Regions from separate parts of the Streptococcus sp. Z556 genome, predicted to be linked through region 2. Evidence: predicted binding sites of a transcription regulator. Region 2 holds the regulator's gene; each other region holds the start of a gene.
What was found. The regulator NrdR, encoded in region 2, represses ribonucleotide reductase genes. The targets are predictions, from matches to a motif close to ACACNATATATNGTGT.
Positions count from the first base shown of each region.

Region 1 (10,076 bases), on a different contig from region 2:
GAAGGTAATCCGCGTATTCTTTTTCAGCATACCATTTGGCATCCCAATCACGGATGATGCCGACACGCATACCAATTGGATGTACTTTTTGACCCACGATGTTACCTCCTTATTTTTCTGCAACAGCCACAGTGATGTGAGCTGTACGTTTGTTGATTGGTGAAGCTGAACCTTTCGCACGTGGACGGAAACGTTTCATAGTTGGTCCTTCGTTTGCGAATGCTTCAGATACTACCAAGTTAGCTTTATCCAAACCAAAGTTGTTTTCAGCGTTAGCTACAGCTGAGTTCAAAACTTTCAAGATGATTTCAGCGGCTTTGTTTGGAGTGAATGTCAAGATTGCAATAGCATCGGCTACGCTTTTACCACGGATGTTGTCAAGAACAAGACGTGATTTACGAGGTGAAACACGTACTGTACGAGCCATTGCTTTAGCTGAAGTAATTTCTGCCATTTATGTTCTCCTTATTTTCTACGTGTTTTCTTGTCGTCTGCAGCGTGACCTTTGTAAGTACGAGTTGGTGCAAATTCACCAAGCTTGTGACCTACCATGTCTTCTTGGATGTAAACAGGTACGTGTTTACGTCCGTCATAAACTGCAATAGTGTAACCAATGAAACTTGGGAAGATCGTTGAACGACGTGACCAAGTTTTGATAACTTTTTTCTTTTCGTCGTTAGCTTGAGCTTCAACTTTTTTCATCAAATGCTCATCGACGAAAGGTCCTTTTTTAAGACTGCGTCCCATTTTATTTTTTCTCCTTTAAATGTTGTACCACAGCGGCTTGCGCTCACATGGAGCGCTACCGAGCTGGCGGATTTTCTAGTTGCTTAGGCGACTAGTTTACTATTATTTCTCGTTGCGACGACGAACGATAAGTTTGTCAGATTTCGCTTTCTTGTTACGAGTTTTAAGACCAAGAGCAGGTTTGCCCCATGGAGTAGATGGCGCTTTACGACCAACTGGTGCTTTACCTTCACCACCACCGTGTGGGTGATCGTTAGGGTTCATTACAGAACCACGAACTGTTGGGCGGATACCTTTCCAACGGCTACGTCCTGCTTTACCAAGGTTTACAAGTCCATGTTGTTCGTTTCCGACAACACCAACTGTAGCACGACAAGTTCCAAGAATCATACGAACTTCGCCAGATTGAAGACGAACAAGAACATATTTACCTTCTTGACCCAATACTTGAGCAGAAGCTCCAGCTGCACGCACCAATTCTCCACCACGACCTGGTTTCAACTCGATGTTGTGGATCAAAGTACCAACTGGGATGTTAGCAAGCGGAAGAGCGTTTCCGACTTTGATATCTGCTTCTGGACCTGAAACGATGCGTTGACCAACTTCAAGACCTTTTGGAGCGATGATGTATGCTTTCACACCGTCAGTGTAGTGTACAAGAGCGATGTTTGCAGAACGGTTTGGATCGTACTCGATTGTTTTAACAACAGCTTCAACGTTGTCTTTGTTACGTTTGAAGTCAACCAAACGGTAGAAACGTTTGTGTCCACCACCTTGGTGACGAACAGTGATACGACCGTTGTTGTTACGACCAGCCTGTTTCTTCAAAGCAACAAGCAATGATTTTTCAGGAGTGCTTGTTGTGATTTCAGCGAAATCCAAAGAAGTCATATTACGGCGACCGTTTGTTGTTGGTTTATAAACACGAATTCCCACGATATTTCCTCCTTAGATTATTCAGCTTCAGCAGCAAACAACTCGATTGCTTTTGAATCAGCTGTAAGTGTGATGATAGCTTTTTTAGTTTTGTTAGTAAAACCAGTGTAACGTCCAACACGTTTAGCTTTTGGTTTTACGTTGATTGTGTTAACGTTGGCAACTTTAACACCTTCGAAAGCAGCTTCAACAGCTTGCTTGATCAAAAGTTTGTGTGCACGAGTGTCAACTTCAAATACATATTTTCCTGCTTCAAGTTGAGCCATTGAGCTTTCAGTGATGACAGGTTTTTTGATAACATCATACAAATTCATTATGCAAGAACCTCCTCGATTTTAGAGATAGCTGCTTGTGTGACAAGAAGTTTGTCGCTATTTGCGATGTCAAGAACACTTGCAGTTGTAGCAGTTGCAACTTTCACGTTTGGAAGGTTACGAGCTGAAAGAGCTGCGAATTCATTTCCTTCTTCAAGGATAACAAGAACTTTAGAATCGATGCTCAATGCTGCAAGAACTTTTGCAAATTCAGCAGTTTTTGGAGCTGTAAATGAAAGAGCGTCTACAGCTACGAATTTGTTTTCAGCAACTTTTTCAGAATAAACTGATTTAAGAGCTAGGCGACGAACTTTTTGTGGAAGTTTGTAGCCGTATGAACGTGGAGTTGGTCCGAAGACAACACCACCACCACGCCATTGTGGTGAGCGGATAGAACCTTGACGAGCACGTCCAGTTCCTTTTTGACGCCATGGTTTGCGTCCACCACCTGATACTGCAGAGCGGTTTTTAACAGCGTGTGTTCCTTGACGAAGGCTTGCGCGTTGGCTGATGATGACATCAAACACAACTGATTCATTTGGTTCAATACCAAATACTGCATCGTTAAGAACAACTTGGCCAGCTTCTTTACCAGTTTGGTCAAATAATGTTACGTTTGCCATTGTGACTGATTTCCCCTTTCTTTATTATTTACCAGCTTTAACTGCTGATTTGATAGTGATAAGAGATTTCTTAGCACCTGGTACGTTACCTTTGATAAGGATAACGTTCTTTTCTGGAACAACTTGTACAACTTCAAGGTTTTGAATTGTTACGCGGTCGCCACCCATGCGTCCTGCAAGGTTTTTACCTTTGAATACGCGGTTAGGTGCAACAGGTCCCATAGAACCTGGACGACGGTGGTAACGAGAACCGTGAGCCATTGGTCCACGTGATTGTCCGTGGCGTTTGATAACACCTTGGAAACCTTTACCTTTAGAAGTACCAGTTACGTCAACAACGTCTCCAGCTGCGAATGTTTCAACTGTGATTTCAGCACCAACTTCCAAGCCTTCAACGTTTTTGAATTCACGAATGAAGCGCTTAGGAGCCGTGTTAGCTTTCGCTACATGTCCTTTAGCAGGTTTGTTGCTCAATACTTCGCGTTTGTCATCGAAACCAACTTGGATAGCGTTGTATCCGTCTGTTTCAACAGTTTTAACTTGAAGAACAACGTTTGGAGTTGCTTCAATAACTGTTACAGGGATCAATTCGCCAGCTTCAGTGAAGATTTGAGTCATTCCCACTTTTTTCCCTAAGATTCCTTTTGTCATGAGAAAATAGTTCCTTTTCTATATTTTTTATTCAAAAAGTTTTTAACGAGCGTTTTTCATGCTCAAGGTTTCAAACTTTGGATTAAAGCTTGATTTCTACGTTTACACCACTTGGAAGATCCAATTTCATCAAAGCATCAACTGTTTTTTGAGTTGGGTTAACGATATCGATCAAACGTTTGTGTGTACGCATTTCGAATTGTTCGCGAGAGTCTTTGTATTTGTGAGTCGCACGAATAATTGTGTAGAGGCTACGTTCAGTTGGAAGTGGGATTGGACCCGCAACTTGTGCACCTGTACGAGTAGCTGATTCTACGATTTTAGCAGCCGCTGTGTCAAGCGTACGGTGTTCGTAAGCTTTCAAACGGATACGGATTTTTTTGTTTGCCATCTTTTTCTCCTTTTCGTCTATTTAAGATAATAGGCTAGCTCCACAAGAAAACCGACGCGCGTTGCGTGGCAATGCAACCGAGCGTGTCGCAACCTCTTGCATCAAAGCTAAGGCTGTAATTTACAGCACCATAATAGAATAACACAAAGCCCCTGCGATTGCAAGGGATTTGTTAGGTTTTTTTCGTTTTTTTAGGATGAAACTGTTTTCCTAGTTCATCTTCCTATGACTACTGATTTACGACCTTAAAATTTAGTCTTTTCTTCTATATAATATGAGTCATTTTGATCTTGAATTTATCTTCCGATTGATCCACTAAGATATCTGCTTTAGACTCGGTTTCTCTGTAGTATTGCAGATACTGCTCCCGTCTCATTTGATGGCTAGCTAGTATAAAGGAAGCATCGCGATTTCTCATAGTCGTATCTCGAGCTAGGCGCCGCTTTAATTCGGTCTCCTCATCCGTGTAGAAACAGACAGTTTTGTCAAAGAGTTCCTTGGGTAGAAAGCCCACAGACATCCCTTCAACAATCAGAATCGGTTTGGCTCCAGATAAGATCTCGCTAGCCTTCCAAGGTTCATCAATCGTCAAGATATCCATACCTGCCTGCAAGGCGAGAATATCTCTCTGCAAACTTGCCAGTTCATGCGCCACTGGGAGACAAGCTGTCACTTTTTGATCTGGAAGTTCTTTTGGCACCACTAAATGACGGTTTGAGGTAATGTAGGGATCTGTTTCTAGTAGATTTACCTTTTCAGAATCTAGGGCTTGGAACAATTCTTTAGCAAAGGTAGACTTTCCTGATGCACCGTGACCGTAAATCCCCAGTGTTTTGACTTTCCCCGTTTCGATCTCTGAAACCAGTTTGTCTACTAACTCTTTTTTCTTCATTCTCTCTTCACCTGTTCATAGCTTTCTTTTCCATCATTAAGCTTGTCCCAAATCACTATTTTCCCACTTTTGAGAGATTTTTGCACATCAATAATCCGTTGATTAGAGGAACCTCGGAACTGGAGCATGAGATTGCGCTTGCTTTTGTCATAACGACCATCGACAAGGATGTCAATCAACGACAAGAGTTCCAGTTTGTCTGGAGTCTCCAACATCATTTCTTCCCAAGTATAACCTGTCCAGGACCAGATGTCTTTATCTGGTAATTCCTTCCGAATGCGTTTTACGAGAGGCAAGAGAATGCCCGTATTGAGGAATGGCTCTCCTCCTAGCAGGGTCAATCCTTGAACATAGGGTTGGGCAAGGTCTTCCATGATTTGTTCTTCTAATTCTGCCGTATAGGGAATGCCTGCGTTGAAAGACCAAGTCGCAGCATTATAGCACCCCTCGCAGTGAAACATACAGCCTGATACATAGAGAGAGTTGCGCACACCTTCTCCATCGACAAAGTTAAAGGCCTTGTAATCAATAATCCGCCCTTTACTGAGTTCTTCACTTTTCCATTCACCTGGTTTTGGTGTATTCCATGTCATCCTTTTACTCCAAATCTATCCAGTAACGTTCTACACCATTGCGAACATCCTCAAACACCCCACCATTAGCTAAGATAACAGCTCGGCTTGCTGGATTTTCTGTGCTACAAGTCACTAAAGCTCGTTTAATATTCTTTCCCTTAGCAACTTGTAGACCTTGTCGGAGGGATTCTTTGGCATAACCCTTACCTCTTTCAGATGGACGAATGGAGTAGCCAATATGGCCCCCATTTTCTAGTAAGTAGTCATTTAATCGGAGACGAAGGTTGAGAAAGCCAAGAGCCTGGCCTGCTACGTCAAAACTAACCAGCTGGATAGCAGGAACCCAGTTTTCAGGAATATTGAGTCCCGCTTCCGCTTGAAGATTTTCTTCTAGCCACTCTTCATAAACAAAATTGTTGGCGTTCCAAAACCCACCATCGTGGGGTGATTGAGTCTGTTCAAACTCTGCCATCATCTCTAAAACTGTTTCTTTATCTGCCAATGTTGGTCTGCGTAGTATCATTTTTACCTCCAATTAAGAGAAAAGTGAGAGGCAACTCTCACTTTTATTTTTTCTTGTTCTTGTTTAAAAACTGTTCTCTGAGGTTGAGCAAGCGTTCTTTTTTTCCTACTCCACCTTTCGAATGTTTTTCATGATAACGGGTTACTTGAGCACGTCCCTTATCATCTAATTGGTATTTCCCCATTGCGTTTCCTTCTAATTTATTACTTCATGTCCTGCCGTTTTAATGGTTGAGCCATTCATATGTTTGACCCGCGCAGCGATTTCCTTGTGACGTCCGTTAACCATTGGACGCGCTTGAGGATTTCCCAGATACCCACACGTACGTTTGACCACATCTACCGTTTTAGGGTCGCTATTGCCACAGTTGGGACAAGCAAATCCTCGCTCAGTGGGTTCAAAATCCCCTTCAAAATCACACTTGTAGCAACGATCAATCGGAGTATTGGTTCCTAGATAGCCGACACGGTCATAGGCATAGTCCCAGACAGCTTCCAGGGCCTTAGGATTTTGTTGAAGAACTGGATACTCACAATAGTGGATAAAGCCACCTGACGCACCTGCTTCTGGATAAACTTTTTCAAAATCCAGTTTTTCAAACGGTGTTGGATTTTTACGGACATCATAGTGGAAAGAGTTGGTGTAGTATTCCTTGTCTGTAATATCAGGAATAGAGCCGAACTTCTCTGTATCCAAGCGACAGAAGCGGTCTGTCAAGCTTTCAGACGGTGTTGAGTAGATAGAGAAATGGTAATCATATTGATCTGACCACTCTTCTACACGTCGTTTCATATCACGAATGATGTCAAGCGTGAATTCCTTGGCTTCTGGATTGCTTTCCCAGCTATTGCCAAAGAAGACCGTCGCCACTTCATACAAACCGATATAGCCTAGAGAAATGGTCGCACGGCGATTCTTGAAGAGTTGGTCTACACTTTCTTCTTTTCCGAGACGGCGGCCGAAGGCACCATACTGATAGAGGATAGGGGCATTTGCTGGTGTTGCTTCCTTGGTTCGTTCGACACGATAAACCAGAGCATCCTCCGCAATGTTCATTCGCTCGTTGAAGATTTCCCAGAACTTGTTCAAGTCACCTTCAGACTCGAGAGCGATACGAGGCAGATTGACTGTCACAACACCTAGATTCATACGGCCTGAATTGACCTCGACACCATTCTCATCCTTCCATCCTTGGAGGAAAGAACGGCAGCCCATAGGAACCTTGAAGGAGCCTGTCAGCTCGATAATCTTATCATAGGACAAGACATCTGGGTACATCCGCTTGGTTGCACACTCAAGAGCCAACTGTTTGATGTCGTAGTTAGGTGAACCTTCCTCTAAGTTGAGTCCTCTTTTCAACGTAAAGATGAGTTTAGGGAAGATGGCTGTTCGATGTTCTGAACCAAGACCCTTGATACGAATGGTCAAGATAGCTTTTTGAATTTCACGCTCAAAACGATTGGTTCCCAGACCAAAACCTAGCGAAGTAAAAGGTGTTTGGCCATTTGAAGTGAAGAGAGTGTTGATTTCATACTCGAGAGATTGCATGGCATCGTAGATGTCCTTTTGCGTTTTCTTCCAAGCGTAATCTTCCCGTTTATCAGGCAGGACCCACTCTTCCGCATCCTTAAGGTGTTTTTGATAATTCTTCTCTGCATAAGGAGCCAAGACTTCATCGATACGGTCAGCTGAACAGCCCCCGTACTGGCTAGAAGCAACGTTGGCGATGATTTGTGAAATTTGAGCTGTCGCAGTCTGGATAGACTTGGGACTTTCTACCTCCGCATTGCCAATCTTAAAACCATTTTCCAACATGCCTTTAAAATCAATCAAACAGCAGTTGGTCATCGGTGTGTAGGGACTGTAGTCCAAGTCATGATAGTGGATATCCCCTTTTTGGTGAGCATTGGCTACGTGCTTAGGAAGCATTTGCAGTCCGATTGATTTTCCAACAATCCCTGCTGTCAAATCACGCTGGGTATTAAAGACATCGCTGTCTTTATTGGCATTTTCATTGACAACTGCCTGATCTTTATTGAGCAGCTTATGGATACTAAAGTTGATATCTGTCGCTTTTGAGCGCTCAAAATCCCTTTGTGTCCGATAAGTGATATACTCCTCAGCTAGCGCATATTCTTTGGCTTCAAGGAGTTCATGTTCTACGACATTTTGAATTTCGTAAATCTTGACACCTTGAGGGAAGCGACTGTGAATTTCAGTGACGATTCTTTCAACCAGACCGTTTAGACGTTTTTCTACTAGAGGCGTAAGGTCCATAACTTTTTCTGCCGCCTTGTGGAGAGCCTTGTCAATCTTGTCTACATCAAACACTACACGTCTACCATCTCGTTTTTCAACGAACAAGGTGGGAACGGTTGCAAGCTTTTCTTCTAATACAATCATATCCATGCTCTTTTCTAAAATATTGTTGAATTGTTTATATTCAGTATTATACCACTCTAAAAATAAAAATCAATATCTTGTGTCAAAAATCCTAAAATTTTTAAAATTCCACAAGATATTGATTTTTTATTTAGATTTATAAAGCTTGAATTCACTAGTATCTGTCTGAACAAGCTCATATTTTTCGCTGAGCCAACTCTCCACATCCGACCACAAGGTAACTTTTTGATTGACCATAATCATCTTTGGTTGATTTTCTTTTAGATCATTCATCAGTTTGGTTTTATTTTCGTCGCTTGCGGTATAGAGTGTTGGGGTCACTAGAGAAGTCGGCGCCAAGCGTTCACTTGCACGATAGAAATCTGGACGATCATCCCAAGCATAGACTCGATCCTCAGAACTCGTTTGCTGTTTGACCAGGCTAGCAAGACGTTCTCTCTCCTGATAAGTCGCCGGATGTGAAAGGTAGCGACTCAGGATAGGAAGTGCAATAAGGTAGGCAAGGGCAAGCAGTGGTAGATAGAAATTCCCTTTAATAAAAGAGGCTTTTTCCTCACGTCTTCTACGACGACTCCCTCCCTCCGAAACATCTTCCTTGATCCCTGTCAGAAGGAGCAAGACCAAGAAAGGAAGGAGAATAACGAGACGAGTACCGTTGACAGGTTCATTTGAGAGAATCAAGATTCCCAAAGAAACCAACAAGCCCAAGCTAGCAGCAATTGATAAGGCATATTGCTTGGCTGGTTTTGACTGGAATAAACCAGTAAAGAGCAAACCAAGGGAACCTAGCCCCACAGCAAGCAAGCCATAGAAAGCCGCATTTTCAAGTAAATGCGAATTTGAGAAAATGCTAAGAGCATTTACCGGATACAAGGTCTGGCTAATAGCATCCCCAAAACTTCCTGTCCACACTGTATAGTAACCCAAAGGATAGAATAAGAGTGAAAACCCTAAGGCTGACGCAAAGAACTGATATAACCCGTGAACAAAGCGGCCTTTGCCTAGATTAAAGCCAATGATACCCAGAGCTAGTACAGCCGCAAACAAGGTTATAGGAAGCGGTGCAAGGAAGAAAGCGAGAGCAAGGCTCATCCCTACTCTTACAAATCCTTTGTCGTCATTTGGATAAGCCAAATAGTTCGTAACAATGCTCAATGAATAAAATAGGAAAGGCAAGGCTAGCAAGAGAGCATAGCCACCACCAAAAGCAAGTCCTGCCACTAACAAATAGAACACAAATACCAGCTTCTTGGCTTCTTCTGCTTGACCAGTAAGAGCATCTGCAGATTTAAAAAGGAAAACACCTGCTCCAAACAAGGCCAACCACTCAACCAAAGCAAGCAGAATACTTCCTAGGGAAAGATAGGTTAGCAAGTAATAGAGCAATCCATTCGTTCCAAAGTAATCTGTATACATTTGACCATTTTGATGCAAGGCCCAACCGGTATAAAGATCCTGAGTTTGTTGCGGACTGACTAAACCAAAAATAAAAGGCAGGACAACCGAAATGGCTGTGGCCACTAAACTCCAAAGCATGATACTAAAAAAGGGAATGGGAGCTCCTTCTCTCTTTTCTGGCGCTGACCAGTCTTGGTAATGAGATCCTTCTTGTTTCTCATCTATTTTCCCGTATACGTTCATTCAATTTCTCCTCTAAGTTTATCTGTTTTAGTATATCAAAATCTTACAGGAATGTCAGCTTGGGATTGATATTTGCTGAATTTCTTATCCAATATCGCAAAGCGTTCGATTTCACGAAAACGGTGAAACCTACTAATTCTAAACTCTTTAATAAAATCTTCATCTTCTAGATTGAGCATGTTTTTCTCCTTTACCTATCTATTCGTAAGAAGAAAAAATAAGATCCAGCCTTGGGCTAGATCTCGATGGATAGTTAGAGCATGGGTGCAAACAACTGGACAATTTCCTTAATGAGGCTTTGGTACCAGCTTGTTTTGATTGTGTGGGGATAGATTTCTTGAGAAACCTTAAAAATCTCTTCGAAGTCCCTCTCAATATCG
Region 1 covers NZ_JBRKNU010000003.1:124,221-134,296, reverse strand. The annotation lists gene rpsC (30S ribosomal protein S3) at 1-97, opposite strand, end outside; gene rplV (50S ribosomal protein L22) at 110-454, opposite strand; gene rpsS (30S ribosomal protein S19) at 466-747, opposite strand; gene rplB (50S ribosomal protein L2) at 850-1,683, opposite strand; gene ACVC7S_RS05040 (50S ribosomal protein L23) at 1,701-1,997, opposite strand; gene rplD (50S ribosomal protein L4) at 1,997-2,620, opposite strand; gene rplC (50S ribosomal protein L3) at 2,645-3,271, opposite strand; gene rpsJ (30S ribosomal protein S10) at 3,354-3,662, opposite strand; gene ACVC7S_RS05020 (uridine kinase family protein) at 3,928-4,554, opposite strand; gene nrdG (anaerobic ribonucleoside-triphosphate reductase activating protein) at 4,551-5,147, opposite strand; gene ACVC7S_RS05010 (GNAT family N-acetyltransferase) at 5,152-5,652, opposite strand; gene ACVC7S_RS05005 (hypothetical protein) at 5,696-5,836, opposite strand; gene nrdD (anaerobic ribonucleoside-triphosphate reductase) at 5,848-8,055, opposite strand; gene ACVC7S_RS04995 (damage-inducible protein CinA) at 8,182-9,696, opposite strand; gene ACVC7S_RS04990 (hypothetical protein) at 9,732-9,875, opposite strand; gene cls (cardiolipin synthase) at 9,950-10,076, opposite strand, start outside.
Region 1: the regulator NrdR is predicted to act here: its motif matches at 8,123-8,138, upstream of nrdD (anaerobic ribonucleoside-triphosphate reductase).

Region 2 (10,076 bases):
AATGCTTCTCAGGGTTCATTACAAGAAAAATCAACTTTAGATGAAAAACAGATTGCTTATGATGAATTATTATCTTACTTCCATGATTATAATAATGCAAGTAGTTATGGTACTGATAATCCAAATGAGGTGAATAGATATAACTACGGACATAGAATACCTTTATTAGCTGCCTCAGGGACTGGGCTTGCTATGACGCAAACTAACGGTTATGGTATATTGACATTTGTATCTGATAATAATAGAGATGTTTATAATACCTTACCATCTGTAGTTAGCCCATCTGAAAGAAGTAGTTATACTTATAACGGTGAGACGTATTATAGTAATCCTTATAGCTCACATTTTTTAGCAAGAGCAGAAAATAAGGATGGAGATAAAAATCGCTCTGAATTTTATTTTAACGGTAAACGTGTAAAATTCTTACCGAAGACAACTTTCCGTTATGTTTGGAATGAAATCACACATCCTAAAAATCCAGCCTATACTAAAGCGAAAGAAGCTTTAGATAATTTTAATCGAAAACAAAGAAATGAAGAGACTGTGGCAAATGAAAAACTATCGTCTCTAAACAATAACCTTACCATTGCTAAAACGACTTTAGATAAAGATAAAAAAGAACTAGACAAATCTAAAAAACGTCTTGTGGATTTGACAAAACAAAATGAAGCTAAGCTAAACGTTTTGAAATCAGCACAAGCAGAATTGAGTAAACAACAAACTTTGCTGAGTGCTGCTAAAACTGAATTTTTGAAACAAGAATCTCAATTAAATCGATTGAAAGCAATCAAGAATAATAAATCTCATGCTAGTAAGAATGCGGAACAGTCATTAGCTAATGCTAAAAAGGATTTGACAAAGGCGCAACAAGATGTCATTATCCTCAAAAATGCTCCAAGAAAACTCGATGAAGCTAAAAAAAGTTTGATTATCGCTAAACAGAAGTTTGAGGAATCAAAAAAAGCACTTGAAAATGCAAATGCTAAATTAAAAAATGCAAAAGTTAAAAAGGAAACTGCTAAGAAAGAATACATCAAAGTATCTGAAGCCTATAAGTTAAAAGTAAGACTTGCTTCAAAAGGAAGTTGGATTCAATCATCTGGTCGTTGGTGGTATAGACATAACAATGGTTCCTATACATCTAATGGATGGGAGCTAATCAATGGGAAATGGTACCATTTTGATCGCTCGGGTTGGATGCAGACTGGATGGATTCAATCAGGTAATTCGTGGTATTATCTCAGTGGTTCAGGGGATATGCAAACAGGATGGGTCAAATCAAGTGGCTCATGGTACTATTTGAATAGCTCAGGCTCTATGCAAACAGGATGGTTCACTGTTTCAGGGAAATGGTATTATGCTTATAGTTCTGGCGCTTTAGCAGTCAATACAACTACACCTGATGGATATCATGTCAATTACAATGGGGAATGGATTAAATAGAGAGTTCTATGCTATTTAAAAAGATTAATACAAACTCTCATTTTATTCAGTATAGTATAACCATCAAATATAGAGATTTACAACTAATTGTAATACATTAAAAATATACAAATTTTGAAAACAATATTGCAATATGTATGAAATTTCCAATCAAATTTCTTGAAACCCTTTCCTCCTTCTGATAGACTAATACATAGTTTGAAAAAAGGAGACTTATCATGAAAAAATTTGTTGCTGAATTAATCGGTACTTTTATGCTTGTGTTCATCGGAACAGGAGCCGTTGTTTTTGGAAATGGTCTTAATGGCCTTGGACACCTTGGAATTGCTTTTGCCTTTGGTTTGGCAATCGTAGTCGCAGCTTTCTCAATCGGAACTGTTTCAGGTGCTCACTTGAACCCAGCTGTTTCGATCGCTATGTTTGTAAACAAACGTTTGTCATCTTCAGAGCTTGTGAACTACATCCTTGGACAAGTAGTTGGAGCTTTCCTTGCATCAGCTGCAGTATTCTTCCTCTTGTCTAACTCAGGCATGTCAACTGCTAGTCTTGGTGAAAATGCCTTGGCAAACGGTGTCACTGTCTTTGGTGGTTTCTTGTTTGAAGTCATCGCAACTTTCTTGTTTGTCTTGGTTATCATGACTGTAACATCAGCAAGCAAAGGAAATGGCGCGATTGCTGGTTTGGTAATCGGTTTGTCCTTGATGGCTATGATCCTTGTAGGATTGAACATCACTGGCCTTTCAGTAAACCCAGCTCGTAGTTTGGCTCCAGCTGTCTTGGTTGGTGGCGCAGCTCTTCAACAAGTTTGGATTTTCATCCTTGCTCCAATCGTTGGTGGTGTTCTTGCAGCCCTTGTTGCGAAAAACTGCCTTGGAACAGAAGAATAAGAAACGAAAAAAGAGTCCTGTTCTCAGTTTGAGGAACAGGGCTTTTTCTATGCAAACAAAAAGCACTCCCTTTTTGAATGGGAGTGTTTCGTGATTAGCTCAATTCAGCAACGATGGCTTTGATTTGTTCTGCTGTGTGAACACCTGCAACCTGTTTTACCACTTGGCCATCTTTTTTGAAGAGAAGGGTTGGGATAGACATGATTCCAAAGGCACGAGCTGTGTTTGGATTTTCATCAACGTCCATTTTAACGATTTTCAAGACATCTTCTGAAAGTTCTTCAGACAATTTGTCCAAAATTGGACCTTGCATACGACATGGACCACACCAAGTTGCCCAGAAGTCTACCAAGACCAAACCGTCTTTTGTTTCTTGTTCAAATGTTGCATCTGTAATTGCTTTTGCCATTGTATTTCTCCTTTTTAGTTGTATTGGCTTAAATCTTGTTTCATGAGATAGAAGAAGACATCTCCATAAGTCCCATGGTAGTCCAAATCATGACCATTGTAGGTTAATTTTTGGACAGTGTAGTAATCCGCGACGCCGATGAGGCAGGCATGTTGAGAACGTTCAAAGTCTTGGTAAGACTCGAAAGTCATGGTTCTCTCTTGCTTGCTGGCGTCTAGATAGGTAATTTCGATCATATAAAACTCCTTTGTTGTTTGATCTTGACTTTATTGTACTCCTTGAAAAGAGGAATGTCAAGAAAAATGATTGCGCACGCAACTTTTTTAAAAAATCTGATTACGAAATGAAATCAAGACTCGTTTCCAGACTTTCTTCGACGGCCTTTTGCAGGTAAGCTAGGGTTGTTTGTCCCTCGTCAGTCAGGCAGATAAAACTAGCCCGTCTATCCTGATCACAACATCGGCGACTAAGCAAACCGCAGTTTTTCTCTTCTAGTCGGGCAACCATTCGAGAAACAGCGCTCGGACTAAGATGGAGTTTATCTGGTAGGTCAATCTGTCGTAAGGATTTTTCATCAGCTAGGTCCAGATAGTAGAGTAGGTAAAACTCTTTTAAGGTCAACCTTTGTTCAGTCTGCTGGGCGATGGTTTCTTCTAACATGGCTTCCATTTCCTTTTGACGGCGGTTGTAGTCAAACCACTTTTCCAAATAGGTCATTGCTTTCTCCTTTCTTTTCAAAGTAAAAATCACAAAGTCATTACTGACTGTCTCTACAACACAAGATGATTGCGCATGCAATGATTATACTACTTTTAACTAATTCTTGCAAGAGAGAAGAATTTCAATATTTCCTTGAAATTTTCTGAAAAAAGAGTAAACTGGTATGCAAGAAGTCTATTTCGTGGAGTTTAGGATGAAATTATATGTTCAATTAATGATTCTCTTTGTGATTTCTCTAATCGGAGAGGGAATTTCTAGTTTCTTTCATCTGCCCATCCCAGGCAGTATTATTGGTTTGATTATTCTCTTTTTAGCCTTACAGTTCAAGTGGCTAAGGACTAGGCATGTCAATATGGTCGGGAATTTCTTGCTGGCCAATATGACCATTCTCTTTTTGCCGCCAGCAGTGGGAATCATGGAGAAGTTTGATGTGATTGCTCCCTATCTCTTGCCTATCGTCTTGATTGTTTTTTTTGCGGCTGTCATCAACATTATCCTCATCGCCCTAGTGGTTCAGTTTATCAAGAGACGATTTGAGGGAGATTATGAGAAAGGAGATGCTAAATGAGCGAATTTGTTTCCAATCCTCTGTTTGGGATTGCATTATCTATCCTAGCTTATCTAGTAGGGATGTTGATTCACAGACGTTTTCCCCATCCTTTGACAACGCCCTTGCTTTTGTCAGCTGTTTTTATCATTATTTTTCTCAAGGTGACTGGTATTTCTTACCAAGACTACTATCAAGGTGGGGTTTATCTGAACAACTTGATAGTCCCATCGACCGTGGCTCTAGGGATTCCGCTTTACAAGAGTTTTCACCTGATGAAGCACCATGCTCGGAGTATTCTCTTTGGTAGTCTGTTAGCAGTAGTTGTCAATACTTGCTTTACTGCCATAGTAGCGAAAATATTTGGCATGGACTTCTTCCTAGCCATTTCTCTCTTTCCCAAGTCAGTGACAACCGCCATGGCAGTGGGGATCACAGAAAAATTGCAAGGTTTGACGACTGTGACCTTGGTCGTCGTAGTGGCGACTGGGATTTTGACCAGTGTTATCGGACCAACTCTTTTGAAGTGGTTGAAGATTGATGATCCAGTGGCTGTAGGCCTTTCCCTTGGAGGAACGGGACACGCTGTCGGCACGGGAACAGCCTTTCGATACGGCTCTGTAGCAGGAGCCATGGGTGGCTTGGCTATCGGTATTACTGGTATTCTTTATGTCTTTGTCAGCCCTTTTGTAGCCAGTTTGATATTGAGTTAAAGAAAAACCCAGCTTTTTAGCTGGGCATTTTTTATTGCAAGTTAACCTTGTTTTTTAAGATATAGTAGGTTCCGAGGTAATAGATCGTCGCTAGAACGAGATCGCGCAAGATTTCTGTACCAGCCATCACGTTAAAGTCATTGTCAACTCTTAAGAAGAAAGTGATATAACTAATAACGATTGAAATAACGATATAGGCTAGAATTCCCATAGCTGTTCGATACTCATTAAAGAGTTGTCCAATAGAGATGGAGAGGTAAATGGATAAAATCCATGCGATTGACCCGACAAATAGTGATAGGGCATACAGCCAGCCGTAGCTGAGGTAAGGGGAAATGAAGTTATAGAGGGCAGTGAAGTCTTTTTCTATTGGTGTTAAGAAAAAGATAATCAGTATACTCAAGATAAAGACGATATAGCTTAAGATGGACCAGACAAGACCACCTAAAAGTTTTGCGATGATGATTTGGTGCTCAGAGACAGGCAAGGTCAGGGTCAAGTACCCTTGGCGGTCATAAACACTGCCCTTGAATCTTCGGATGATTAAAAAGATTGTTGCAATCCAAAGAGTGACGCTGAGTCCCCCAAAGACTAAAATCAAAAAGAAAATGAGATAGCCTGTATTATCAGGGTTGTAACTAGTGCTAAGACTGCTAATAAAAATTCCAATCAAAACTGAAATTGCAAGTACAGCACCGTAGAGTGCAAGATACCATTTATTGATATTTTTAAATTCATAACGAACTAAATTCCAAAACATAATAATCTCCTTTATCTAAGCCTTGAACTCTTGACGGAAGAGCTGGTCAATGGATTCACCAGACTCGTAACGAATATCATCAACATTTCCTTGACGGACGACTTTTCCGTCTTTGAGGAAGATAATCTCATCCAAGATAGGTTCAATATCTGAAATCAAGTGGGTTGAAATCAGTACCGTAGAGGTTGGTGAGTAGTTGTTGATGATGGTATTGAGGATATAATCACGGGCAGCTGGATCCACTCCACCAATAGGTTCATCGAGGACATAAAGACGAGCTTCGCGGCTCATAACCAGGATGAGTTGAACTTTTTCCTTGTTCCCTTTTGATAGTTTCTTGAGGCGGTTGTTCTCATCAATGCCAAGATCAGCTAACAGGTGTTGGGCTCTTTCGAGATTAAAATCCTGATAGAAGGTTTTAAAATAGGTTAGAGCATCCTTGACCTTCATCTCTTCATTGAGATAAGTTGTGTCAGGAAGATAGGAGACGATCGCCTTGGTGGCTGGACTTGGATCCAATCCGTTAATGAGAACACGTCCTTTATCAGGCTGAAGAAGGCCATTGATCAGTTTGATTAAGGTCGTTTTTCCAGATCCATTTGGGCCGAGGAGACCAACAATTTTGCCAGCCGAAATCTCAAGTGAGATATTTTCAAGAGCAATAGTGCCTCCATAAGATTTTGATACATTCTCAAGTGCTAATAATGTCATAGTCTTAAACTCCTTTAATATAGTCGCTTAATACATTTGGCAACTCTTCTTTTTGGTAGCCAAATTGGAGCATGCAAGAGACGAAGTGTTGCAGTTGCTCCTCGGAAAGTTGTTTGCGGGACTGAACGATGAGGTCCAAATCCTCGGTGACAAAACGACCAGTTGTCCGCTTGCTGTATACAAATCCTTCACGTTCAAGGTCAGACAAGGCGCGCTGGATGGTATTGGGATTGACCCCAGCCTGGCTCGCCAGTTCTCTCACGGTTGGGAGCTGTTGGTTAGGTTCCAGTTCATGGGAAACAATCTGTAATTTGATTTTTTCCATAATCTGTAAATAAATCGGTTTTGTATTATCAAATGACCAGGACATCATAGTCTCCTTTCTTTGTCTTGCTTGTTCTAATCAAATAATACAATAAAACAAAAAACTTGTCAAGTAAAAATAAGAATTGTTTTGGGAATTGCTCAAAAAATGGTATAATGAAAAGAAAACGACAAGGAGAGAAATGCATGCGTTGTCCAAAATGTGGGGCTACCAAGTCGAGTGTTGTTGATAGTCGACAAGCCGAAGAAGGAAATACCATCCGTCGAAGACGTGAGTGCGATGAGTGTCAGCATCGTTTTACAACCTATGAACGAGTAGAAGAAAGAACGCTAGTTGTCGTAAAAAAAGACGGTACGCGAGAGCAGTTTTCGAGAGATAAAATCTTTAATGGGATTATCCGCTCAGCCCAGAAACGCCCTGTTTCAAGTGATGAAATCGGCATGGTGGTCAATCGTATCGAGCAAAAACTCCGTAGTCGCAGTGAGAATGAGATCCAAAGTGAATACATTGGTTCTTTAGTCATGGAAGAATTGGCAGAGCTGGATGAGATTACCTATGTTCGTTTTGCCAGTGTTTACCGTAGCTTTAAGGATGTGAGTGAGTTGGAGAGTCTGCTCCAGCAAATTACCCAGTCCTCTAAGAAGAAAAAGGAAAAATAGATGAAACCAAATGACCGTTTTTCTTTTCTAAAGAATAATCGGGTGTCGCAAGATACCTCTTCTCTGGTGCAGTGCTACCTCCCGATTATCGGTCAGGAGGCACTGAGCCTCTATCTATATGCCATTACCTTTTGGGATGGAGGGCAAAAGGAGCATCTCTTTTCCCATATCCTCAACCACTTAAACTTTGGCATGCCGACCTTACTCCAATCCCTTAAAGTCTTATCTGCTTTGGATTTGTTGACCCTTTATCAGAAGGGAGAAACCTATGAATTGCAGCTTCATTCTCCCCTACCTATTCAGGATTTTTTAAGTCATTCTGTCTATAGCAGACTGTTGGAGAAAAAGATAGGGGATACAGCTGTTTCTGCTATGAAGCAGGCTCCAAGTGAGGGAGAAGTACTCTCTGTTTCTTTGAGTCAAGTATTTCCAAATCTGACCGAAGAAGTGACTCCAAGCGAGTCTAAAAGCAAGATGAAAAATGATTTTGATTTGGAACATTTTCAGCGCCTGATGGCTCGAGATGGTTTGCGTTTTGAAAACGAGCAGGCGGATGTTTTGGAATTGTTTGCCATCGCAGATGAAAAAAAGTGGACCTGGTTTGAAACCTATCAATTAGCCAAGGCGACAGCGGTGGCTCAGGTTATTTCAGTCAAACGCATGCGTGAAAAGATAGCACAAAAACCAGCATCTTCTGACTTTAGCCTCAAAGAAATGGCCATTATCAGGGAAGCAAAGAGTAAAACTCCCCGAGATTTTTTGCAAGTCCTCAAACAAGAGCGCAAAGGGTACATCACCCAGAGTGAAAGGGAGCTCCTTCACCAGATAGAGTCTTTAGGCTTGTTGGACGAAGTCATCAATATCGTCTTACTTCTAACCTTTAACAAGGTTGATTCGGCAAATGTCAATGAAAAATATGCCATGAAGGTCGCAAATGACTATGCTTACCAAAAAATTCGAACAGCAGAAGAAGCTGTGCTTCGGATTCGAGAGCGTCAGCAAAAAGGCCAGGAAGACCAAAAATCAAAAACTAGCTCAACTAAGACAAATGTTCCTAAGTGGAGTAATCCAGAATACAAGAATCAAACCAGTGAGGAAACTCGTCTGGAACTAGAACGTAAAAAACAAGAAATGTTAGCCCGATTAGAAGAAGGAGGAGACTAGATGGAAAGTGTTGGTGATGTAATCAAACGTCAGACAAGTCGTTTTCAGTATCAGGACTTGGTCCAGCAGATCATGAAGGACCCCGATGTAGCGGCTTTTATCCAGAAAGAATCCCTCAGCCAAGAGGAGTTAAATCGTAGCATTTCCAAGTTCAACCAATATATCACAGAACGGGACAAGTTTCTTCGTGGGGATGCTGACTATATAGCGCGTGGCTACAAGCCTATCTTGGTCATGAATCACGGCTATGCAGATGTATCTTATGAAGAAACACCAGAACTAATCGCGGCTGAAAAAGAGGCGGCCATCAAGAATCGTCTCAAGTTGATTAATCTACCAGCAAGTCTTAAGAAAGCGAAATTGGCTCAGATTGACCTGGATGATCTAGGACGTTTGCCGATTTTTGAGAGACTCTATGCCTTTGTTGACCTTTATCCAAGTATCCGAAAAGGCCTCTATCTTTACGGAGATTTTGGTGTCGGTAAGAGTTTCATGATGGCGGCCCTAGCCCATGACCTATCTGAAAAACGTGGTGCTTCAACAACCATTCTCCACTATCCAAGTTTTGTCATTGATGTGAAAAATGCCATCGGTGAAGGATCTGTGAAGACTTTGGTGGATGAGATCAAGTTAGCAGAAGTCTTGGTCTTGGATGATATTGGTGCAGAACAGTCCACCCCTTGGGTGCGTGATGAGATTCTCCAAGTTATTCTCCAGTATCGTATGCAGGAAGATTTGCCGACCTTCTTTACTTCCAACTTTAATTTTCAAGATTTGGAAAAACATTTTGCCAAAGGAAAGAATGGAAATGATGAGACTTGGGAAGCTAGACGGGTCATGGAAAGGATTCGTTATTTGGCTGAGGAAACGAGACTAGAAGGAGAAAATCGTCGATGACAGAAACCATTAAACTGATGAAAGCCCATACTTCAGTTCGTCGCTTTAAGGAGCAAGAAATTCCTCAAGCGGACTTGGACGAGATTTTGACTGCTGGACAAATGGCGTCATCTTGGAAAAATTTCCAATCCTACTCTGTGATTCTTGTACGCAGCCAAGAGAAGAAAGATGCCTTATATGAACTGGTTCCTCAGGAAGCCATTCGCCAGTCAGCTGCTTTCCTGCTTTTTGTTGGTGATTTGAACCGAGCTGAAAAGGGAGCAAGCCTTCATACGGACACTTTCCAACCCCAAGGAGTGGAAGGTCTCCTCATCACATCTGTGGATGCTGCTCTTGCTGGGCAAAATACCTTGCTTGCGGCTGAGAGTCTGGGATATGGTGGTGTGATTATCGGTTTGGTTCGTTACAAGTCGGAAGAAGTGGCAGAGCTTTTTAACTTGCCTGACTATACCACCCCGTTTTTGGGATTGCCCTTGGCTTGCCAGATCAACAACACGATGTCAAACCAAGACTGCCTTTGAAGCAAGTGGTATTTGAAGAAGAATACCAAGAACAGCCAGTTGAAGCGATTTTGGACTATGACCAAGTACAGGCAGACTATGCTGGTGCGCGTGCGACGACCTCTTGGAGTCAGCGTTTGGCAGAGCAGTTTGGCCAAGCCGAACCTAGTTCAACTCGGAAGAATCTAGAACAGAAAAAGTTATTTTAGAAAGTGAGAAAACATGGCCTTACCAACTGTTGCCATTGTAGGGCGTCCCAATGTTGGGAAATCGACCCTCTTTAACCGAATCGCTGGTGAGCGAATCTCAATCGTAGAAGATGTCGAGGGTGTGACACGTGA
Region 2 covers NZ_JBRKNU010000004.1:148,686-158,761, reverse strand. The annotation lists partial or broken gene ACVC7S_RS06225 (hypothetical protein) at 1,087-1,443, shown strand; gene ACVC7S_RS06220 (MIP/aquaporin family protein) at 1,662-2,330, shown strand; gene trxA (thioredoxin) at 2,425-2,739, opposite strand; gene ACVC7S_RS06210 (DUF4649 family protein) at 2,754-2,975, opposite strand; gene ACVC7S_RS06205 (MarR family winged helix-turn-helix transcriptional regulator) at 3,076-3,456, opposite strand; gene ACVC7S_RS06200 (CidA/LrgA family protein) at 3,653-4,027, shown strand; gene ACVC7S_RS06195 (LrgB family protein) at 4,024-4,719, shown strand; gene ACVC7S_RS06190 (hypothetical protein) at 4,751-5,479, opposite strand; gene ACVC7S_RS06185 (ABC transporter ATP-binding protein) at 5,495-6,190, opposite strand; gene ACVC7S_RS06180 (GntR family transcriptional regulator) at 6,195-6,560, opposite strand; gene nrdR (transcriptional regulator NrdR) at 6,701-7,174, shown strand; gene ACVC7S_RS06170 (DnaD domain protein) at 7,175-8,338, shown strand; gene dnaI (primosomal protein DnaI) at 8,339-9,235, shown strand; partial or broken gene ACVC7S_RS06160 (NADPH-dependent oxidoreductase) at 9,232-9,944, shown strand; gene der (ribosome biogenesis GTPase Der) at 9,958-10,076, shown strand, end outside.

Region 3 (10,076 bases), on a different contig from region 2:
TTTCATGGTCGCAACTAAAATCAAAGGAATGGTTGCTGCAGAAGTTTCAGATGAACGTTCAGCCTATATGACTCGTGGACACAACAACTCACGTATGATCACTATGGGTGCACAACTTGTTGGTGACGAATTGGCCAAAAATATTGCTAAAGGTTTTGTTAATGGTAAATACGACGGTGGACGTCACCAGATTCGTGTCGACATGTTGAACAAAATGTGTTAATTAGATTACAGTAAGAAAGGTAAGTTAAAAATGAGAATTGCAATCGGATGTGACCACATCGTAACAAATGAAAAAATGGCAGTTTCTGAATTCTTGAAATCAAAAGGACATGAAGTCATTGACTTTGGTACTTACGATCATGCGCGAACACACTACCCAATTTTTGGTAAAAAAGTAGGGGAAGCAGTTGTTAGCGGACAAGCTGATCTTGGGGTATGTATCTGTGGTACAGGTGTTGGTATCAATAACGCTGTTAACAAAGTTCCAGGTGTACGCTCTGCCTTGGTTCGTGATATGACAACAGCACTTTATGCAAAAGAACAATTGAATGCCAACGTTATTGGTTTCGGTGGTAAGATTACTGGTGAATTGCTCATGTGTGATATCATTGAAGCTTTCATCAATGCTGAATACAAGCCATCTGAAGAAAACAAAAAATTGATCGCTAAAATTGAGCATGTTGAAACTCACAATGCTCATCAAGCAGATGCAAACTTCTTTACAGAATTCCTTGAAAAATGGGATCGCGGTGAATACCACGACTAAGAGGTGACGCATGATTTTAACAGTCACAATGAATCCATCCATTGATATTTCTTATCCTTTGGATGAATTGAAAATTGACACTGTCAACCGTGTGGTGGACGTGACCAAGACAGCTGGTGGTAAAGGGCTCAATGTTACACGAGTTCTTTCAGAATTTGGTGATTCTGTTGTTGCTACTGGTTTGGTCGGTGGTAAACTTGGTGAGTTTTTAGTAGAGCATATCGATGATAAAGTAACGAAACGTTTCTTCTCCATTCAAGGAGAGACTCGTAACTGTATCGCTATTCTACACGGAGACAATCAAACAGAAATCCTTGAAAAAGGGCCTGAAGTTCTGGAACAAGAAGGGCAAGATTTCTTGGCTCATTTTGAAAATCTTCTTGACACTGTGGAAGTAGTTGCTATCTCTGGTAGTCTTCCAGCTGGTCTTCCAGTTGACTACTATGCAAACTTAGTAGAACTTGCTAATCGCGCAGGAAAACCTGTAGTCTTGGACTGCTCAGGTGCAGCTCTTCAGGCGGTTCTTGAATCACCCCACAAACCAACAGTAATTAAACCAAATAACGAAGAATTGTCTCAGCTTCTTGGAAAAGAAGTTTCAGAAGATTTGGATGAATTAAAAGAAGTTCTTCAAGAGCCTCTATTTGCAGGGATTGAGTGGATTATCGTTTCACTTGGTGCAAATGGTGCTTTTGCAAAACATAGTGATACTTTCTACAAGGTAGATATTCCGAGAATTCAAGTAGTTAATCCAGTTGGATCTGGAGATTCTACTGTGGCAGGTATTTCATCAGGTCTTCTTCATAAAGAATCTGATCAAGAACTCCTCATCAAGGCCAATGTCCTTGGTATGCTCAATGCCCAAGAAAAGATGACAGGTCATGTCAATATGGCCAACTATCAAGCTTTATATGATCAATTAATAGTAAAAGAGGTATAAAATGGTTTTAACAGAAAACAAACGTGCTTGCTTGCAAAAACTCTCTGACGAGAACGGCATTATCTCAGCTCTTGCCTTTGACCAACGTGGCGCTTTGAAACGCCTCATGGCTCAATACCAAACGGAAGAGCCAACAGTCGCTCAAATGGAAGAACTTAAAGTATTGGTTGCAGATGAATTGACAAAATACGCATCATCAATGCTCCTTGACCCTGAGTACGGACTTCCAGCTACAAAAGCGCTTGATGCCAATGCTGGTCTTCTCCTTGCTTATGAGAAAACAGGATACGATACAACAAGTACAAAACGCTTGCCAGACTGCTTGGACGTTTGGTCTGCAAAACGTATCAAGGAACAAGGTGCAGATGCTGTTAAGTTCTTGCTTTACTATGACGTAGACAGCGCTGACGAACTCAACCAAGAAAAACAAGCCTACATCGAGCGTATCGGTTCTGAGTGTGTGGCGGAAGACATTCCATTCTTCCTTGAAATCTTGGCTTACGATGAAAAAATCGCTGACGCAGGTTCTGCCGAATACGCTAAAGTAAAACCACGCAAGGTAATCGGTGCTATGAAGGTCTTCTCAGACCCACGCTTTAACATCGATGTCTTGAAAGTGGAAGTTCCAGTTAACGTGAAATACGTTGAAGGCTTTGGTGATGGAGAAATCGTTCATACTCGCGAAGAAGCAGCAGCCTTCTTCAAAGCACAAGATGAGGCAACTAACTTGCCATACATCTACTTGAGTGCAGGAGTGTCAGCAAAACTCTTCCAAGAAACCCTTGTCTTTGCCAACGAATCAGGCGCAAACTTCAACGGAGTTCTTTGCGGCCGTGCTACATGGGCTGGATCAGTTGAATCCTACATCAAAGATGGTGAAGCAGCAGCTCGTGAATGGCTACGTACAACAGGATTTGAGAACATTGACGAACTCAACAAGGTTCTTCAAACAACAGCGACTTCATGGAAAGAACGCGTGTAATAAAACCATTAAAGACTGAAATTTTAATACTTACAAAAATCCCCACCAATCGGTGGGGATAGTTTTATGGTTTAGAAAGAATGATTTTTGTTTGTTTCGAAAGTTGGTCGAAGGTTTCTTTGTTCAGTTTGGAATCTGAAACGATAGTATCAATCTCTGAGATATTGTAGAAGGTGTAAAAATCAAACTTATTAAACTTACTGTGATCTGCCAGTAGATATTTTTTATTGGCATTATTCAAGGCAATTCGTTGTACCTCGCCCTCTTCTTCACTGAAAGTAGCAATTGCCTTATCCTTAATACCATTACAGCTAACAAATGCCTTAGAAAACTGAAGGTTTGTCAAATCCTGTAAGGTAAGTGTCCCTACAAAAGCACCAGTGATAGAGCGATAATTTCCACCAATCAAAATCAAATCTGTTAGTTTTCGTTCGTTTAGGATGAGAAAAACTGGAAGACTGTTTGTTACAACACGAATATTATCGATAGGGAGCTCACGAGCAAAACACTCCAAGGTTGTTCCTGGACCGATAAAAATGGTTTCTCCTTCGTCAATCAAACGACCTGCAAAACGACTAATTTCTTGTTTTTCAGCAATCTGTAAGCCTTGTTTTTCAACGTTTGACCGTTCGTTGTTTAAGAGAGAACCTGTACGAAGTTTTTCAGCACCACCATGCACACGGACCAGTAAATCTTTATCTGCCAATTCTTGTAAGTAGCGACGAGCTGTCATATCTGATACATCCAGACGCGTCATGATTTCTTTTACAGTAATAGTTCCCTTTGTATTTACCGTTTCTAGAATATTATCTAGTTTCTCTTGCTTTAGCATCCTTATCACCTCGATTTCTACTATTATTATCTTACCATAAAACGCTCAATATATCAAATAGAAAAAAAAACAAAATAAAACAAAAAACAAAAATATCATGGTTGTTTTAAACAAACCATGATATTTTGAATGATTGGCCAAATTAGTCTAAACCGTAGTTGTAATCATCATCTTGCATGGCTTCAACTTCACCAAGGAGGTAACCATTTCCGACTTGAGAGAAGAAGTCGTGGTTGGAAGTTCCTGTTGAAATACCGTTCATGACGATTGGGTTGACATCATCTGCTGAGTCTGGGAAGAGTGGATCTTGTCCTAGGTTCATAAGGGCCTTATTGGCATTGTAACGAAGGAAGGTTTTGACTTCCTCAGTCCAACCAACACCGTCATAGAGACTTTCTGTATAGCCCTCTTCGTTTTCGTAGAGAGTGTAGAGCAGGTCGTACATCCATTCTTTGAGTTTTTCTTGCTCTTCTTCAGGCAATTCGTTGAAACCAAGTTGGAATTTGTAACCGATGTAGGTTCCGTGAACAGACTCATCACGGATGATTAGTTTAATGATTTCCGCAACGTTGGCTAGTTTGTTGTTACCGAGATAGTAGAGCGGTGTAAAGAAACCAGAGTAGAAGAGGAAGGTTTCAAGAAAAACGCTGGCAACTTTCTTTTCAAGTGGACTACCATTGAGATAGATTTCATTGATAATTTCAGCTTTTTTTTGTAGGTAAGGGTTGGTGTTGGTCCATTCAAAGATTTCTTCAATCTCAGCCTTGGTATTCAAGGTTGAAAAGATAGAAGAGTAAGATTTTGCGTGGACTGATTCCATAAACTGGATGTTGTTGAAAACAGCTTCCTCATGCGGTGTACGGATGTCTGAACGAAGAGCCTGAACCCCTGTTTCAGATTGCATGGTATCAAGAAGCGTTAAACCACCAAAGACTTTTCCTACCAAGTCTTTTTCCTTGTTTGATAGTTTTCTCCAGTCGTCAAGGTCATTTGACAAGGGGATACGAGTGTCGAGCCAGAATTGCTCCGTCAGCTTTTCCCAAGTTGATTTGTCGATGACATCTTCGATGGCATTCCAGTTAATGGCTTTGTAGTAAGTTTCCATTTGAAATCTCTTTCTGTATGTAATAATGCGATTATGGAATCTTCTCTATTTTATCATAGTCTGAGAAGAGTATCGCACAAAAAGTCGGAAGACCGACTTTTCATTTTTCCTAGTATTTTAGATACTTGTCAAGTTTTTTTCTGGTGGGTAACTTAATCAGTAGTCTGAGAAAATGTGGTTTCCTCAGATAAAAATTAAATCACACAGCTTTCACATTGGTTAGCACCAACTTCCCCACCGTCGTCTGTAAAGGTACGGACGTAGTAGATAGACTTGATACCCTTGTTAAAGGCATAGTTACGAAGAATAGATAGGTCACGTGTCGTTTGTTTGTTTTCTTTCTTCCATTCGTAAAGACCTTTTGGAATGTCGCTACGCATGAAGAGGGTGAGTGAAAGTCCTTGATCCACGTGCTCTGTCGCAGCAGCGTAAACATCAATCACCTTACGCATATCCATGTCGTAAGCAGAAGTGTAGTAAGGGATAGTATCTGTTGACAAACCTGCAGCAGGGTAGTAGATCTTACCAATTTTCTTTTCCTGACGTTCTTCGATGCGTTGTGTAATCGGGTGGATAGAAGCAGAAACGTCGTTGATGTAGCTGATAGAACCATTTGGAGCAACAGCTAGACGGTTTTGGTGATAAAGACCATCTGCTTGAACCTTTTCGCGAAGTTCAGCCCAATCAGCAGCACTTGGGATAAAGACGTCTTTGAAGAGCTCTTTGACACGGTCTGATTTTGGAACAAATTCGCCTGTCACATACTTGTCGAAGTAGCTTCCGTTAGCATAGTCTGATTTTTCAAAGTTGTGGAAGGTGATACCACGTTCACGCGCGATGTTATTAGATTCTACCAAGGTCCAGTAGTTCATAAGCATAAAGTAGATGCTTGTAAATTCAACTGACTCAGGTGATCCATATTCGATCAGTTGTTGCGCTAGGTAGCTGTGAAGTCCCATAGCACCAAGACCAAAGGTGTGAGCCAAACTGTTTCCGTGGTCGATAGTAGGGACAGCTACGATGTGTGAACTATCTGTAACGAAAGTCAAAGCACGAACCATAGCACGGATAGAACGACCAAAGTCAGGTGAGGTCATCATGTTGACCACGTTGGTTGAACCAAGGTTACATGAGACGTCTGTTCCCATTTGAAGGAATTCTTGAGCATCGTTGATCAAACTTGGTTCTTGAACTTGAAGAATCTCAGAACACAAGTTGCTCATGATAATCTTTCCATCAACAGGATTTGCACGGTTAGCCGTATCGATGTTGACTACATATGGATAGCCAGATTCTTGTTGCAATTTAGAGATTTCCGTTTCCAAATCACGCGCCTTGATTTTTGTCTTGCGGATATTTGGATTTGCTACTAATTCATCATATTTTTCAGTGATGTCGATATAGTTGAATGGCACGCCATACTCAAGCTCTACAGAGTAAGGGCTGAAGAGGTACATTTCTTCATTTTTACGAGCCAATTCGTAGAATTTATCTGGTACCACAACTCCAAGTGAGAGGGTCTTCACACGAACTTTTTCATCGGCATTTTCTTTCTTAGTAGAAAGGAAGGCGATGATATCTGGGTGAAAGACATTGAGATACACTACACCAGCCCCTTGACGTTGCCCCAATTGGTTGGAGTAAGAGAAGCTGTCTTCGAAAAGTTTCATAACTGGTACGACACCAGAAGCAGCACCTTCATAGCCTTTGATAGGTGCACCAGCTTCACGAAGGTTGCTGAGGGAAATTCCCACACCACCACCGATACGTGAAAGTTGGAGAGCTGAGTTGATGGAACGTCCGATAGAGTTCATGTCATCAGTTACTTGAATCAAGAAACAAGATACCAACTCCCCACGACGAGCACGACCTGCGTTCAAAAAGGAAGGAGTAGCTGGTTGGTAGCGTTGGTGGATGATTTCATTGGCAATATCAGTCGCAATCGCTTCATCCCCGTCAGCAAAATAAAGTGCATTAAAGAAGACACGGTCTTCCATACTTTCAAGGTAATATTCACCGTCGTTAGTCTTCAAGGCATATTGATTGTAAAACTTATAGGCAGCCATGAAAGACTTGAATTGGAAGTTTTGATCTTTAATAAATTGAGACAATTCTTCCAAGAATTCTGGGCGGTATTTCTTGATAAATGCTGTTTCAATGTAGTTGTGTTCAATGAGGTAGTTGATTTTATCAGTGATTGAATCAAAAACCATAGTGTTTGGAACTACATTTTCTTTAAAGAAGGCATCCAAGGCTTCTTTATCTTTATGAAGCATGATTTGTCCATTAACAGGACGGTTGATTTCGTTATTGAGACGGAAGTAGGTCACGTCCTCAAGATGTTTTAATCCCATAAAATTTCCCTTATCTAATTACAAAAGAAAGGCTTCTAAGTTAGCCCTAGAAGCAGTTTCTTCTGGATGATGTACTAAGATTATGCTAACTGTTTTAGTTTTCCTGGTTGGAAACCTGAAAAAACTTCAGTTGGTGTTTGGATAATAGGAGCTGCGCTGAAACCGAGCTCTTTAACTTGATCGATGTACTCAGGTTGCTCGTCAAGATTAATCTCACGATAAGCGACATTGTTGCTGTCCAAGAAACGCTTGGTCATCTTACATTGGACACAGTTGTTTTTAGAATAAACGGTTACCATTTTCGTAACTCCTCTTTCAAAATTGATTACTTTCTTAGTATATCAGAAAAAAAAACTTTGTCAAACTTTTTAAACTAAATCTTGTGCTAAAAAGTTACAGTTTCAAAAACAAAGCACAAGATATAGTGTTTTGTCAGAGTGTAAAATTGGGTTTTCATTGAACTATCAAAGTTTATCAAAACAAAAAAACTATATACTGTATATTGGTAAGACAAATAGAAGATTTTCAGCAAGTTATCAGAAAGGAAATAGAAGAAAGTCCATAAAACACTTGAAAAATTATCTAGAAGGTGATATAATACAGTCTTGTAAGGGTTATCACATATAACTCAAAAAAGAAATAACTAAAGGAGAGTCAAACTATGGCTTCTAAAGATTTCCACGTAGTGGCAGAAACAGGTATTCACGCACGTCCAGCAACATTGTTGGTTCAAACAGCTAGCAAATTTGCTTCAGATATCACTCTTGAATACAAAGGTAAATCAGTAAACCTTAAATCTATCATGGGTGTTATGAGTCTTGGTGTTGGCCAAGGTGCTGACGTTACAATTTCAGCTGAAGGTGCAGATGCTGACGACGCAATCGCTGCTATCACTGAAACTATGGAAAAAGAAGGATTGGCATAAGGAAAATGACAGAAATGCTTAAAGGAATCGCAGCATCAGACGGTGTTGCAGTTGCAAAAGCATATCTACTCGTTCAACCGGATTTGTCATTTGAGACTGTTACAGTCGAAGATACAAACGCAGAAGAAGCTCGCCTTGATGCTGCTCTAAAAGCATCACAAGACGAGCTTTCTGTTATTCGTGAGAAAGCAGTAGGTACGCTCGGTGAAGAAGCTGCTCAAGTATTTGACGCTCACTTAATGGTCCTTGCTGACCCAGAAATGATCAGCCAAATCAAGGAAACAATCCGTGCTAAGAAAGTGAATGCAGAAGCAGGTCTGAAAGAAGTTACAGACATGTTTATCACTATCTTTGAAGGTATGGAAGACAACCCATACATGCAAGAACGTGCGGCGGATATCCGCGACGTGACAAAACGTGTATTGGCAAACCTTCTTGGTAAAAAATTGCCAAACCCAGCTTCTATCAATGAAGAAGTGATTGTCATTGCACATGACTTGACTCCTTCTGATACAGCTCAATTGGACAAAAACTTTGTAAAAGCTTTTGTAACCAACATTGGTGGACGTACAAGCCACTCAGCTATCATGGCACGTACACTTGAAATTGCTGCTGTATTGGGTACAAACAACATCACTGAAATCGTAAAAGACGGTGACATCCTTGCCGTTAACGGTATCACAGGTGAAGTTATCATCAACCCAACTGATGAACAAGCTACAGAATTTAAAGCAGCTGGTGAAGCTTATGCTCAACAGAAAGCTGAATGGGCACTCTTAAAAGATGCTAAAACAGTGACTGCTGATGGCAAACATTTCGAATTGGCTGCCAACATCGGTACTCCAAAAGACGTTGAAGGTGTCAATGACAACGGTGCTGAAGCTGTTGGTCTTTACCGCACAGAGTTCTTGTACATGGATTCTCAAGACTTCCCAACAGAAGATGAGCAGTACGAAGCTTACAAGGCTGTACTTGAAGGAATGAACGGTAAACCAGTTGTCGTTCGTACAATGGATATCGGTGGAGATAAGGAACTTCCTTACTTCGATATGCCTCACGAAATGAATCCATTCCTTGGATTCCGTGCCCTTCGTATCTCTATCTCTGAGACTGGAGATGCTATGTTCCGCACACAAATCCGTGCTCTTCTTCGTGCGTCTGTTCACGGTCAATTGCGTATCATGTTCCCAATGGTTGCACTCTTGAAAGAATTCCGTGCAGCGAAAGCAGTCTTTGACGAAGAAAAAGCAAATCTTCTTGCTGAAGGTGTTGCAGTTGCGGATGATATCCAAGTTGGTATCATGATCGAGATTCCTGCAGCGGCTATGCTTGCAGACCAATTTGCTAAAGAAGTTGACTTCTTCTCAATTGGTACAAACGACTTGATCCAATACACAATGGCAGCAGACCGTATGAACGAACAAGTTTCATACCTTTACCAACCATACAACCCATCAATCCTTCGTTTGATTAACAACGTTATCAAAGCAGCTCATGCTGAAGGTAAATGGGCTGGTATGTGTGGTGAGATGGCTGGTGACCAACAAGCTGTTCCACTTCTTGTCGGAATGGGCTTGGATGAGTTCTCTATGTCAGCAACATCTGTACTTCGTACACGTAGCTTGATGAAGAAATTGGACACAGCTAAGATGGAAGAGTACGCAAACCGTGCCCTTACAGAATGCTCAACAATGGAAGAAGTTCTTGAACTTCAAAAAGAATACGTTAATTTTGATTAATCGAAAAATCCCTGCAACGCAGTTGCAGGGACTTTTTTTATATTTTTTAAAGCAATATTAAGAAAAACTGCTTTATATGAAGCCTTTCGAAGACAAGGTAGTAGGGCAGAATAAAAAATTACTTAACTGGTTCATAAAATCCTTGACAAGGTGAAAATTTAGGAGTAAACTATTAACCAGTTAAGTAATAGAGAGGAGTTTCTGCAATTTAGAAATGAATTGCAAATAGAAATATCAAAAAAGAAAGTGAGTTTCGATGAAAATTAATAAAAAATATCTTGCTGGTTCTGCGGCAGCCTTGATTTTAAGTGTTTGTTCTTACGAGTTGGGACTGTATCAAGCCAGAACGGTTAAGGAAAATAATCGTGTTTCCTATATAGATGGAAAACAAGCGACGCAAAAAACGGAGAATTTGACTCCTGATGAGGTT
Region 3 covers NZ_JBRKNU010000002.1:358,363-368,438, reverse strand. The annotation lists gene lacA (galactose-6-phosphate isomerase subunit LacA) at 1-223, shown strand, start outside; gene lacB (galactose-6-phosphate isomerase subunit LacB) at 254-769, shown strand; gene ACVC7S_RS04145 (tagatose-6-phosphate kinase) at 780-1,709, shown strand; gene lacD (tagatose-bisphosphate aldolase) at 1,711-2,691, shown strand; gene ACVC7S_RS04135 (DeoR/GlpR family DNA-binding transcription regulator) at 2,756-3,523, opposite strand; gene nrdF (class 1b ribonucleoside-diphosphate reductase subunit beta) at 3,666-4,628, opposite strand; gene nrdE (class 1b ribonucleoside-diphosphate reductase subunit alpha) at 4,823-6,982, opposite strand; gene nrdH (glutaredoxin-like protein NrdH) at 7,063-7,281, opposite strand; gene ACVC7S_RS04115 (phosphocarrier protein HPr) at 7,644-7,907, shown strand; gene ptsP (phosphoenolpyruvate--protein phosphotransferase) at 7,913-9,646, shown strand; gene ACVC7S_RS04105 (pneumococcal-type histidine triad protein) at 9,903-10,076, shown strand, end outside.
Region 3: the regulator NrdR is predicted to act here: its motif matches at 7,395-7,410, upstream of nrdH (glutaredoxin-like protein NrdH).